DNA from 4 places in the Brevibacterium atlanticum genome. Region 4 is predicted to be linked to each of the others. Evidence: riboswitches for the same ligand, from Rfam matches in the RefSeq annotation. Region 4 holds a riboswitch; each other region holds the start of a gene.
What was found. A riboswitch is a leader RNA that binds a small molecule or an ion and turns the genes downstream of it on or off. The one in region 4 is predicted to bind thiamine pyrophosphate.
Positions count from the first base shown of each region.

Region 1: another riboswitch for thiamine pyrophosphate. It lies ahead of thiM (hydroxyethylthiazole kinase); the one in region 4 lies ahead of thiO (glycine oxidase ThiO).
Region 2: another riboswitch for thiamine pyrophosphate. It lies ahead of thiC (phosphomethylpyrimidine synthase ThiC); the one in region 4 lies ahead of thiO (glycine oxidase ThiO).
Region 3: another riboswitch for thiamine pyrophosphate. It lies ahead of GUY23_RS05500 (ECF transporter S component); the one in region 4 lies ahead of thiO (glycine oxidase ThiO).

Region 1 covers NZ_CP050152.1:3,118,664-3,120,860, reverse strand. Annotated here, with positions in the region: gene GUY23_RS13950 (sugar ABC transporter permease) at 1-1,074, shown strand, start outside; TPP riboswitch at 1,299-1,432, shown strand; gene thiM (hydroxyethylthiazole kinase) at 1,420-2,197, shown strand, end outside.
Region 2 covers NZ_CP050152.1:616,339-618,535, reverse strand. Annotated here, with positions in the region: gene GUY23_RS02700 (M18 family aminopeptidase) at 1-656, shown strand, start outside; TPP riboswitch at 972-1,080, shown strand; gene thiC (phosphomethylpyrimidine synthase ThiC) at 1,076-2,197, shown strand, end outside.
Region 3 covers NZ_CP050152.1:1,270,752-1,272,948, reverse strand. Annotated here, with positions in the region: gene GUY23_RS05505 (universal stress protein) at 249-1,196, shown strand; TPP riboswitch at 1,243-1,351, shown strand; gene GUY23_RS05500 (ECF transporter S component) at 1,373-2,002, shown strand; gene GUY23_RS05495 (ABC transporter ATP-binding protein) at 2,002-2,197, shown strand, end outside.
Region 4 covers NZ_CP050152.1:1,735,651-1,737,847, forward strand. Annotated here, with positions in the region: gene thiS (sulfur carrier protein ThiS) at 1-65, opposite strand, end outside; gene thiO (glycine oxidase ThiO) at 62-1,246, opposite strand; TPP riboswitch at 1,236-1,339, opposite strand; gene thiE (thiamine phosphate synthase) at 1,351-2,034, shown strand; gene GUY23_RS07700 (ketopantoate reductase family protein) at 2,031-2,197, shown strand, end outside.

The DNA.
Region 1 (2,197 bases), 1.4 Mb from region 4:
CAATCGGCCGATTCCAACTTCATCTCGCCGGCCAACCTCGTCAACCTCTCCACTCAGGTGGCGTTCCTCGCCATCCTGGCGCTGGGCATCAACCTCATTCTGCTGCTCGGTGAGATCGACCTGTCGTTGGCGCAGCTGGGCGGACTGGCCGCCTCGCTGCTCGGTGTGCTCGTCGTCAGGCAAGGTGTGCCGCCGGCGCTCGCGCTGATCATCATGCTGCTGCTCGGACTGGTCGTCGGTGCGATCCAGGGCTGGTTCTTCGCCGTCGTCGGCATCCCGGCGTTCGTCGTCACCTTGGCCGGTCTGCTCGCGTTCACCGGTCTGACGTTGACGACCCTGGGCACGCAGAAGAACCTGTCGATGTCGGACACCTTCGCCTTCGACTTCGCCAGCTTCTACTTCCCGGCGATCTGGGCGTATGTGTTCGGAGCGATCGCGATCATCGGCTTCGGTGCCGGCATCATCTATTCGAAGCTGCGTCGGCACAGCGAGGGACTCGACGCCCCGAGCTGGACGTCTGTGATCGTGCGCATCGTGCTGTTGGCCGCGATCGTCTTCGGGTTCCTCATCCTCGTCAACCAGGACTTCGGACTCGCGATGCCGTTCTTCCTCATGATCGTCATCGCCATCGTCATCGACCTCGTGCTGCGCAAGACCCGCTACGGCCGCTCCATCTACGCCGTCGGCGGCAAGGTCGAGGCCGCCCGCCGCGCCGGCATCCGCGTGACCTGGGTGCGCATCAGCGTATTCATGGCCGCCGGAGTCCTGGCCGCACTGTTCGGTTTCATCAAGACCGGTGTGACGACGAACGCGGGATCGACGCTGGTGAGCACGCAGGACCTGCTCAATGCGATCGCCGCGGCAGTCATCGGCGGCACCTCGCTCTTCGGTGGTCGCGGAACCGCGTGGGCGGCAGTGCTCGGTGCCCTGGTCGTCGGTGCGATCAACAACGGTCTCTACCTCATCGGCTTCAACTCCGATGCGCAGCAGATCATCACCGCACTCGTCCTGCTCACTGCCGTCGTCATCGACGCGCTCAGTCGCCGCGGTCAGAGGTACGTGGGTCGGGGATAGGCAGTCGCCACTGCCTCTTTTCGAGCGGACCCTGTTGCGGTGAGACCACCCCCAGCACGGGGTGGTCCCGCTACGACAGGGTCCGCTCGCCGGCTGTGTGTGCACAGCGCGGTACAGCGTCGCTGACTTGAGCGGTCGGTGAAGTGGCTTCAGGACGATAGGTCAACTGGGAGTGGGTGCGAGGCACGTGGTCGCCGTGCTTCGGACGGGCTGATACAGTCGGAGCCAATGACATGGGGTGCCTCATGAGGATCCGTTCGCACCAGACAGCTGCGCACGGAGGATACCGAGGCTGAGAGAACACCCATCGAACCTGATCTGGGCCATACTAGCGAAGGGATCGTCATGGTTGACTTCGACCTGCGTTCTGCCAACGCACGACTGCGTGCGTCCAACCCGCTCATCCAATGCATCACGAACACCGTCGTGCAGCAATTCAGCGCGAACGTGCTTCTGGCGCTCGGTGCCTCTCCGGCGATGCTCGACCACGAGGCCGACGCCGGTCAGTTCGCCGGCATCGCGAGCGGCGTCCTCATCAACTTCGGCACAGCTTCGAACCATCAGCTGCTCGCCGCCGATGCCGCCATCGACGTCGCGAACGCCGCCGGCAAGCCCTGGGTCCTCGACCCCGTCAGCGTCGGCGCCGTCGACTTCCGCACCTCCCGCATCCGCCGCGCCGCCGCCGACCACCCGACAGCGATCCGCGGCAACGCCTCCGAGATCGCCGCCCTGGCCGGAGTCGGCCTCGGTGGACGCGGAGTCGACTCCACCGACGAGGTCGACGCCGTCCTCCCCGCCGCGGCTCAGCTGTCGCGAACGACCGGTGCCATCGTCGCGGTCTCCGGACCCACCGACGCCGTCGTCGCTCACATCGACGGTACCGATCACGTCGCCCGCATCGACGGGGGCCACGAGTTCATGCCGCTGGTCATCGGCACCGGCTGCTCCCTCGGCGCCGTCACCGTCGCCTACCTCGCCGCCGCCCGCAGCGGTCTGGCCGATCCCGATGCCGACGCCTCAGCCGTCAACGCAGGTGAACACACCACCGACGGTGGAGCTGCCTCGGCGAGGTTCGAAGCCGTCGTCGCCGCCCACGCCCACTTCGCGGTCGCCGGGGAACTCG
Region 2 (2,197 bases), 1.1 Mb from region 4:
AGGAGCCGGGCCGTTTCGGTGCCCGTGAGGAGTTCTTCGCCTCGCCGAGGTTGGACAACCTCCTGTCCGTCCACGCCGGTGTCAGTGCGTTGGCCGACGTTGACGCCGATGGTCTCGACGCCATCGCCCTGTTCGCCGCCTTCGACCACGAGGAGATCGGGTCGAACTCGCGCTCAGGTGCGTGTGGACCCTTCCTCGCCGACGTCACCGAACGCATCATCGCCTCCCTGTTGCCGAACTCGACGCGCAGCGACTACCTCGCCGCTCTCGCCGCGTCGGTGTGCGTGTCCTCGGACGCCGGGCATGCCGCCCACCCGAACTATCCGGAACGGCACGATCCGCATGTCCGCCCCTGCCTCGGCGGCGGTCCTCTGCTCAAGCTCAACGCTCAGCAGCGTTATGCCACGGATGCCGTGGGCACGGCGGTGTGGTCGCGGGCGTGCGCGGCGGCCGGGGTCGAGCACCAGGACTTCGTGTCGAACAATGCGATGCCGTGCGGATCGACGATCGGTCCGCTCACGGCGACCCGTCTGGGTATGACGACCGTCGATGTGGGGCCGGCGCTGTTCTCGATGCACTCGGCCCGCGAGATGGTCGCGGTCTCCGACGTCGTCGCCCTCGGCGCAGTCGCAAGGACGTTCCTCCAGGGAGCCTGACCACGCGGCGCCTTCGCACACGCACCCGCTCGCGCGGCTCCTCAAGGCGCCGCGCGGAAATGTGCCCTTCCCTCGACCGCCCTGCGCGCCACCAACGTCGATCAAGGCGCAGCGCATCTGTCGACCGGTGCACAGCTCCATAAGCGTGCCGCGCCTTGATCGAGCTGCGCGGACCGAACGAACTTCGCCTAACGCGCTTCCTCGCCCATCCATGAGGGAAGTCCAGACCACTCACCTCACTCCGCTCAGCTCTTCTCCCGCGCCCGGCCCACGGCGCCGAGTTTGTCCTCACCACAGCAGTCGTGATACGAATTGCACGACCCCACGGGAGCCCACTGCAAGGGCTGAGATCGGACTGGATCGTCCGAGACCGTAGAACCTGATCCGGTTGATACCGGCGTAGGAAGTGAGGACTGCAGATGACTGCATTCACCCCTGAAACATCCGTCCCAGCCACTGCTTCACGCAACTCGCCTGCTCTGCAGGAAGCCCTGCAGGAAGACGCCACCACGCGCAACATCTCCGATCGCAGCACTGAGGAATCCTCGGCCGGCGAATCGTGCACCCTCGAGCAGTATTCGACCCATTCCCCGGCGTGGCTCGAGGACACCGAGCACGACATCCGCGTTCCCGTCACCCGCATCGAACTCGACGACTCCAACGGACTGGCCAACGACCCCGTCGAGGTCTACCGCACCGTCGGGCCGGGCAGCGTCCCAGAGGAGGGCTTGCCCGCGCTGCGGTTCCCCTGGATCGACTCCCGCCTCGACAGCGAGACCTACGAGGCCCGCGGCCACCTCATCGCCGATGACGGACGCGCCGCCGTCCGCCGAGGTGCGCCCTCGCAGCAGTGGAGAGGTCGCAAACCGGTTCCCCGCCGTGCCAAGCCCGGACGGACGGTCACCCAGATGCACTACGCCCGCCAAGGCGTCATCACCCCGGAGATGCGCTTCGTCGCCCTGCGCGAGCAGTGCAATGTCGAGCTCGTCCGCTCGGAGCTCGCGGCTGGCCGTGCGATCATTCCGAACAACATCAACCACCCCGAGTCCGAACCGATGATCATCGGCAAGGCATTCCTCGTCAAGATCAACGCGAACATCGGCAATTCCGCCGTCACCAGCTCCATCGCCGAGGAGGTGCAGAAGCTGCGATGGGCCGCGAAGTGGGGTGCCGACACCCTCATGGACCTCTCGACCGGCAACGACATCCACACCACCCGGGAGTGGATCATCCGCAACTCCCCCATCCCCATCGGCACGGTCCCGATCTACCAGGCGCTGGAGAAGGTCGACGGTGATGCGAACGCTCTGACCTGGGAGATCTACCGAGACACCGTCATCGAGCAGTGTGAGCAGGGCGTGGACTACATGACCGTGCATGCCGGTGTGCTGCTGCGCTACGTCCCGCTCACAGCCAACAGGGTCACCGGGATGGTCTCCCGCGGCGGGTCGATCATGGCCGGCTGGTGCTTGGCTCATCATGAGGAGAACTTCCTCTACACGCACTTCGACGAACTCTGCGAGATCTTCGCCCGCTACGAC
Region 3 (2,197 bases), 460 kb from region 4:
CTGGCTGACTCCCGAGGAGACCCTGCGCACGGATATCACCAGCGAGCTGTGCCACGGCCAGGAGTTCATCCTCAAGACCGCACTCACCCACCTCGGCTTCCCGATCTGAGACGCAGGGTTCCACCCCCGCGCATTTTTCTACACGTCGTAGAATCGCGTTGGTAGACTGGAGGTGACGCGGACGATACCGCATATCGGGGCCGTCGTCGGCGTTCAGGGTTGGCCAGGCCCCGATCGAGAGGTCTGCGATGTCTGCCCAGTCCCGCCAAGCCGAAGCACGTCCCACCGAAGCACGTCCCACCGAGTCGGGTCTCAACCGCGAACTCGGGGTCCTCGTCGGATTCGACGGCTCCGAACTCGCCGCCCAGGCTGTGCGCTTCGGAGCCGCCGAAGCACGGAGCCGGTCCATCCCGCTGACCGTCGTCACCGCGTATGCGCTGCCGACGATGATCTACCCGAACATGGCCTCCATCCCCAACGAACCCGAAGACGACCGGGCGAAGAGGGCAGCGGAGGAGACCCTCGCCGAGGCGGTCGAACTCGTTCGCGATCACCCGGGTGAGAAGAGCTTCCGCACTGCTCCCGGCGACGCCGCCGGGGTGCTCGTCACCCTCAGCTCATCAGCCGAGATCGCCGTCGTCGGCGCCCGCGGCCGCGGCGGCTTCATGGGGCGCGTCCTCGGTTCGGTGTCCACCGCCCTTCCCGCGCATGCGCACTGCCCGACCATCGTTGTGCCGCACCACGCCACGGCCATCGATGCCGCCGACGGTCCCGTGATCGTCGCCGTCGACGGTTCGGACACGGGCCGGGTCGCGATGTTCACCGCGGCCGCCGAGGCTGCCGTCCGCGGGGCGGCTCTCGAGGTCGTCGCGGTGCTGCCCGCCGGTGAGGAATGGCTCTATTGGTACCCCGAGCTCGAACTCAGCTCCGAGGTCACCGGACGCCGACAGAAGCAGATCGCCGCCGGGCTCGAGAAGGAGGCTACCGAGCTGGGTGAGCAGTTCCCGGACCTGCCTGTGTCCGCCTCGGTGCCGGTGGGCGATCCCAAGGAGGTCCTCGCCGATGCCAGCGGGCGCGCACGGCTGCTGGTCATGGGCACCCGCGGGCGTGGGCGGATCAAGTCCGCCCTGCTCGGCTCGGTCTCCCGCGGTGTCCTCGACCATGCTGCAGGCCCGGTGATGGTCGTTCCCAGCTGAGCGGTCATCGGCACCTCCGCACGTTCGCTGCCCTGTTGTACAGTGGTGGCTACGACAGGGGAGCGCCGTCAGGGGCGCTGAGAGTGCAGAAGAAGCTGCAGACCCTCGAACCTGATGCGGTTAGCACCGCCGAAGGAAGTCGAGACTCTTCACCCCTCCTTGCATGAGGAGGCACAATGCCGAGAACCACCACGTCCGATCGCACAACGGCTGCCGCACCCGTCCACACTTTGGCGCCGAAGACGAAGTCATGGCGGGTCGTCGACTATGTCACCACCGCCGTGCTCGGCATCGCCGTCGGGCTGGTGTTCTGGGTGCTGGCGCTGAGCTGGAAGGTCCTCGAACTCGCGTTCCAGGCGTTCCCGCCCTCGATCGGCCTCATCGCGGGACTGTGGGTCCTCGCCGGTCCTCTGGCCGGCGCGATCATCCGCAAGCCCGGTGCGGCCCTGCTGTGTGAACTCATCGCGGCCATCGTCGAGGCTGTCCTCGGATCCCACTTCGGGGCCACCGTGCTGCTGTCGGGATTCCTGCAGGGCCTCGGTGCCGAACTCGTCTTCGCCGCCTTCGGCTACCGGCGGTTCACTCTCTGGGTCACTTCGCTGTCCGGGGTGTTGGCTGCGGCGTTCATGGCCGTGAGCGAGAACATCATGTACAACGCCGAATGGCAGTTCGGCTTCCAGGCGGCGTACGCGGTGTGCGCGATCATCTCCGGTCTCGTCATCTCCGGCATCGGCGCCTGGTTCGCCTACCGCACGATTGCGAAGACCGGGGCGCTGAGCTCGTTCGCCTCCGGCCGTCTGCGCTGATGGCGCTGCCGATCACGGCGCGCGGGTATGCGTGGACGCACGCCGACCGTGACACTCCTGCCGTCGGTCCCCTCGATCTCGATATCGCCGCGGGCTCGACGGTCCTGCTCCTCGGCCCCTCGGGGGCGGGGAAGACGACCCTGCTGCACGCGATCGCCGGAGTCCTGCCCACCGAATCCGGGGAGGCCGCCGGTG
Region 4 (2,197 bases):
GTTCCTCCCAGTTCGCGTTCGTCGCCGTTGACGACGATGGTCGGTGCGTGCGCAGTGTCGGTCATGATGTGCTCCTGTACAGGGTCGTTGGGTGGAGGATTGATGGGTCAGAGGTCGAGTCGGCAGACGACGGTCCGTCAGAGAAGCGCGCGGGGGAGACGGACGCGAGTCCTCCTGCAGGCATCCAGTCGGGGGTGAGCCCCATGGCCAGTTCGGCACCGAGCCGTCCGCCCAGCGGGGCGAGCAGGATGCCGTGCCGGAAATACCCGGTGCTGACGAGGCAGCCCTCGTCGATGCGACCGACGATGGGCAGGTCATCGGGCGAACCGGGGCGGGCACGCGTGGTGATGTCGGTGATCTCGCAGTCGAGGATGCCGGGGACCAGGCGCTGACCGTCCTGGAGGAGCCGGTGGACGGCTCCGGCATCGGTGCCGCTGCGGCCGTCCTCCCGGGAGCTCGCTCCGAGCACGAGTTCCCCGTCATCACGAGCAACGATGTAGACCGGTCGACCGTTGACGAGTCCGCGGACCGTGCCGTGCAGCAGAGGGGTGAGTGCGGCCGGTGCCCGCAGACGCAGAACATCACCCCACACCTTTCGCAGGGGAAGGGGCGGCATGCCGGTGATCGCGGCAGCCTCGGTCCCGGCGGTGATGACGACCTGGTCGGCTGTCAGCTCGTCGCCGCCTGAGAACTCGACGCCCACGGTGACTCCGTCTCGACGGGTGAGCCGGGTGACCTGCCGGCGGACGGTCGTGTCCGAGACGACGGACAGCAGGGCGGCCGTCGTCCTCCTGGGGTCGATGGACTGGTCGTCGGGGATGCGCACGGCACCGGCCACCGACGGCGACAGCGCCGGTTCGAGCTCCCGGGCGCGGGATCCGGTGATGAGTTCGGTGGGGAATCCTGCCGCGGTCTGCGCGGTGCGCAGCTCACGGAGAGCCTGCAGATCGGCACGGTCCCCAGCGCACACCAGGGTTCCCGAGTCCGTGAGCCCGAGATCCGCACCCGCCGCGCTCGCCACCTCGGCGGCGAACGACGGATACATCTGCGCCGATGCGCGCATCAACGGGTACAGGGGTGACTGACCCCAGACCACCTCGGCGGCGGGCGCGAGCATCCCCGCGGCCGCATGGCTGGCTCCCTGACCAGGAGCAGGATCGATGATGGTGACACCGGCACCGAGGCTGCGCAGGTGCCACGCTGTCGCCAGGCCGATGATTCCGGCGCCCACGACGATGACATGCATGGATTCTCCCTCCGGCGGCATGATCCGCATCAGGTCTGACGGTCGGCTCCTACGCCCTCTCAGCCTCAGTGGGAGGCTCCCGCGAACTCCTCTACTCTATGACCATGACCTTCGATATTCCACCGCACACCGCAGGCTCCGAATCCAGGCGAGCCTGGCGGGACGCCCGTTTGGCCGAAGCTCGACTGTACCTGTGCACCGATGCCAGAACCGCCCAGGGCGATCTGCCCGAATTCCTCGACGCCGCTTATGCCGGGGGAGTCGACATCATCCAGCTGCGCGACAAGACGCTTGAAGCCAGAGAAGAGATCGCAGCCCTCGACGTGCTCAAGGACGCTGCGGCCCGGCACGGGAAGCTCTTCTCGGTCAACGACCGTGCCGACGTCGCCCTGCTGGCCGGAGCCGACGTCTTCCACGCCGGGCAAGGCGACCTCACCAGTGCTCAGGCGCGGGCCGTCCTCGGACCCGACGTCCTCCTCGGCCGCTCCACCCATTCGCACGAGCAGGCTCTCGCCGCCGATGCGGATCCGGAGACCGACTATTTCTGCGTCGGCCCCGTATGGGAGACCCCGACGAAACCCGGCCGCGCCGCCGTCGGCACGGGCCTGCTCAGCACGGTGGCCGCCTCGTCGCGCACCCCGTGGTTCGCCATCGGCGGCGTCGCGGTCGGAGAACGCCTCGACGAGATCCGACAGGCGGGCGCCACGCGCGCCGTGGTGGTGCGTGCGATAACCTCGGCTGGCGATCCCGCAGAAGCCGCACGGGAACTCAAGGAGGAACTGGAATGAACGACACCATCGAGGGCAGCACCGGCACGGGTACGGGCGAACAGGACGCGAACGATTTGGGCGCGCACGGGCCGAGCATCCTCATCGCCGGTGCCGGAGCCACGGGCGGGGCATTCGGGACCTACCTGCTCGAAGCCGGTCGCGAGGTGACGTTCCTGCTGCG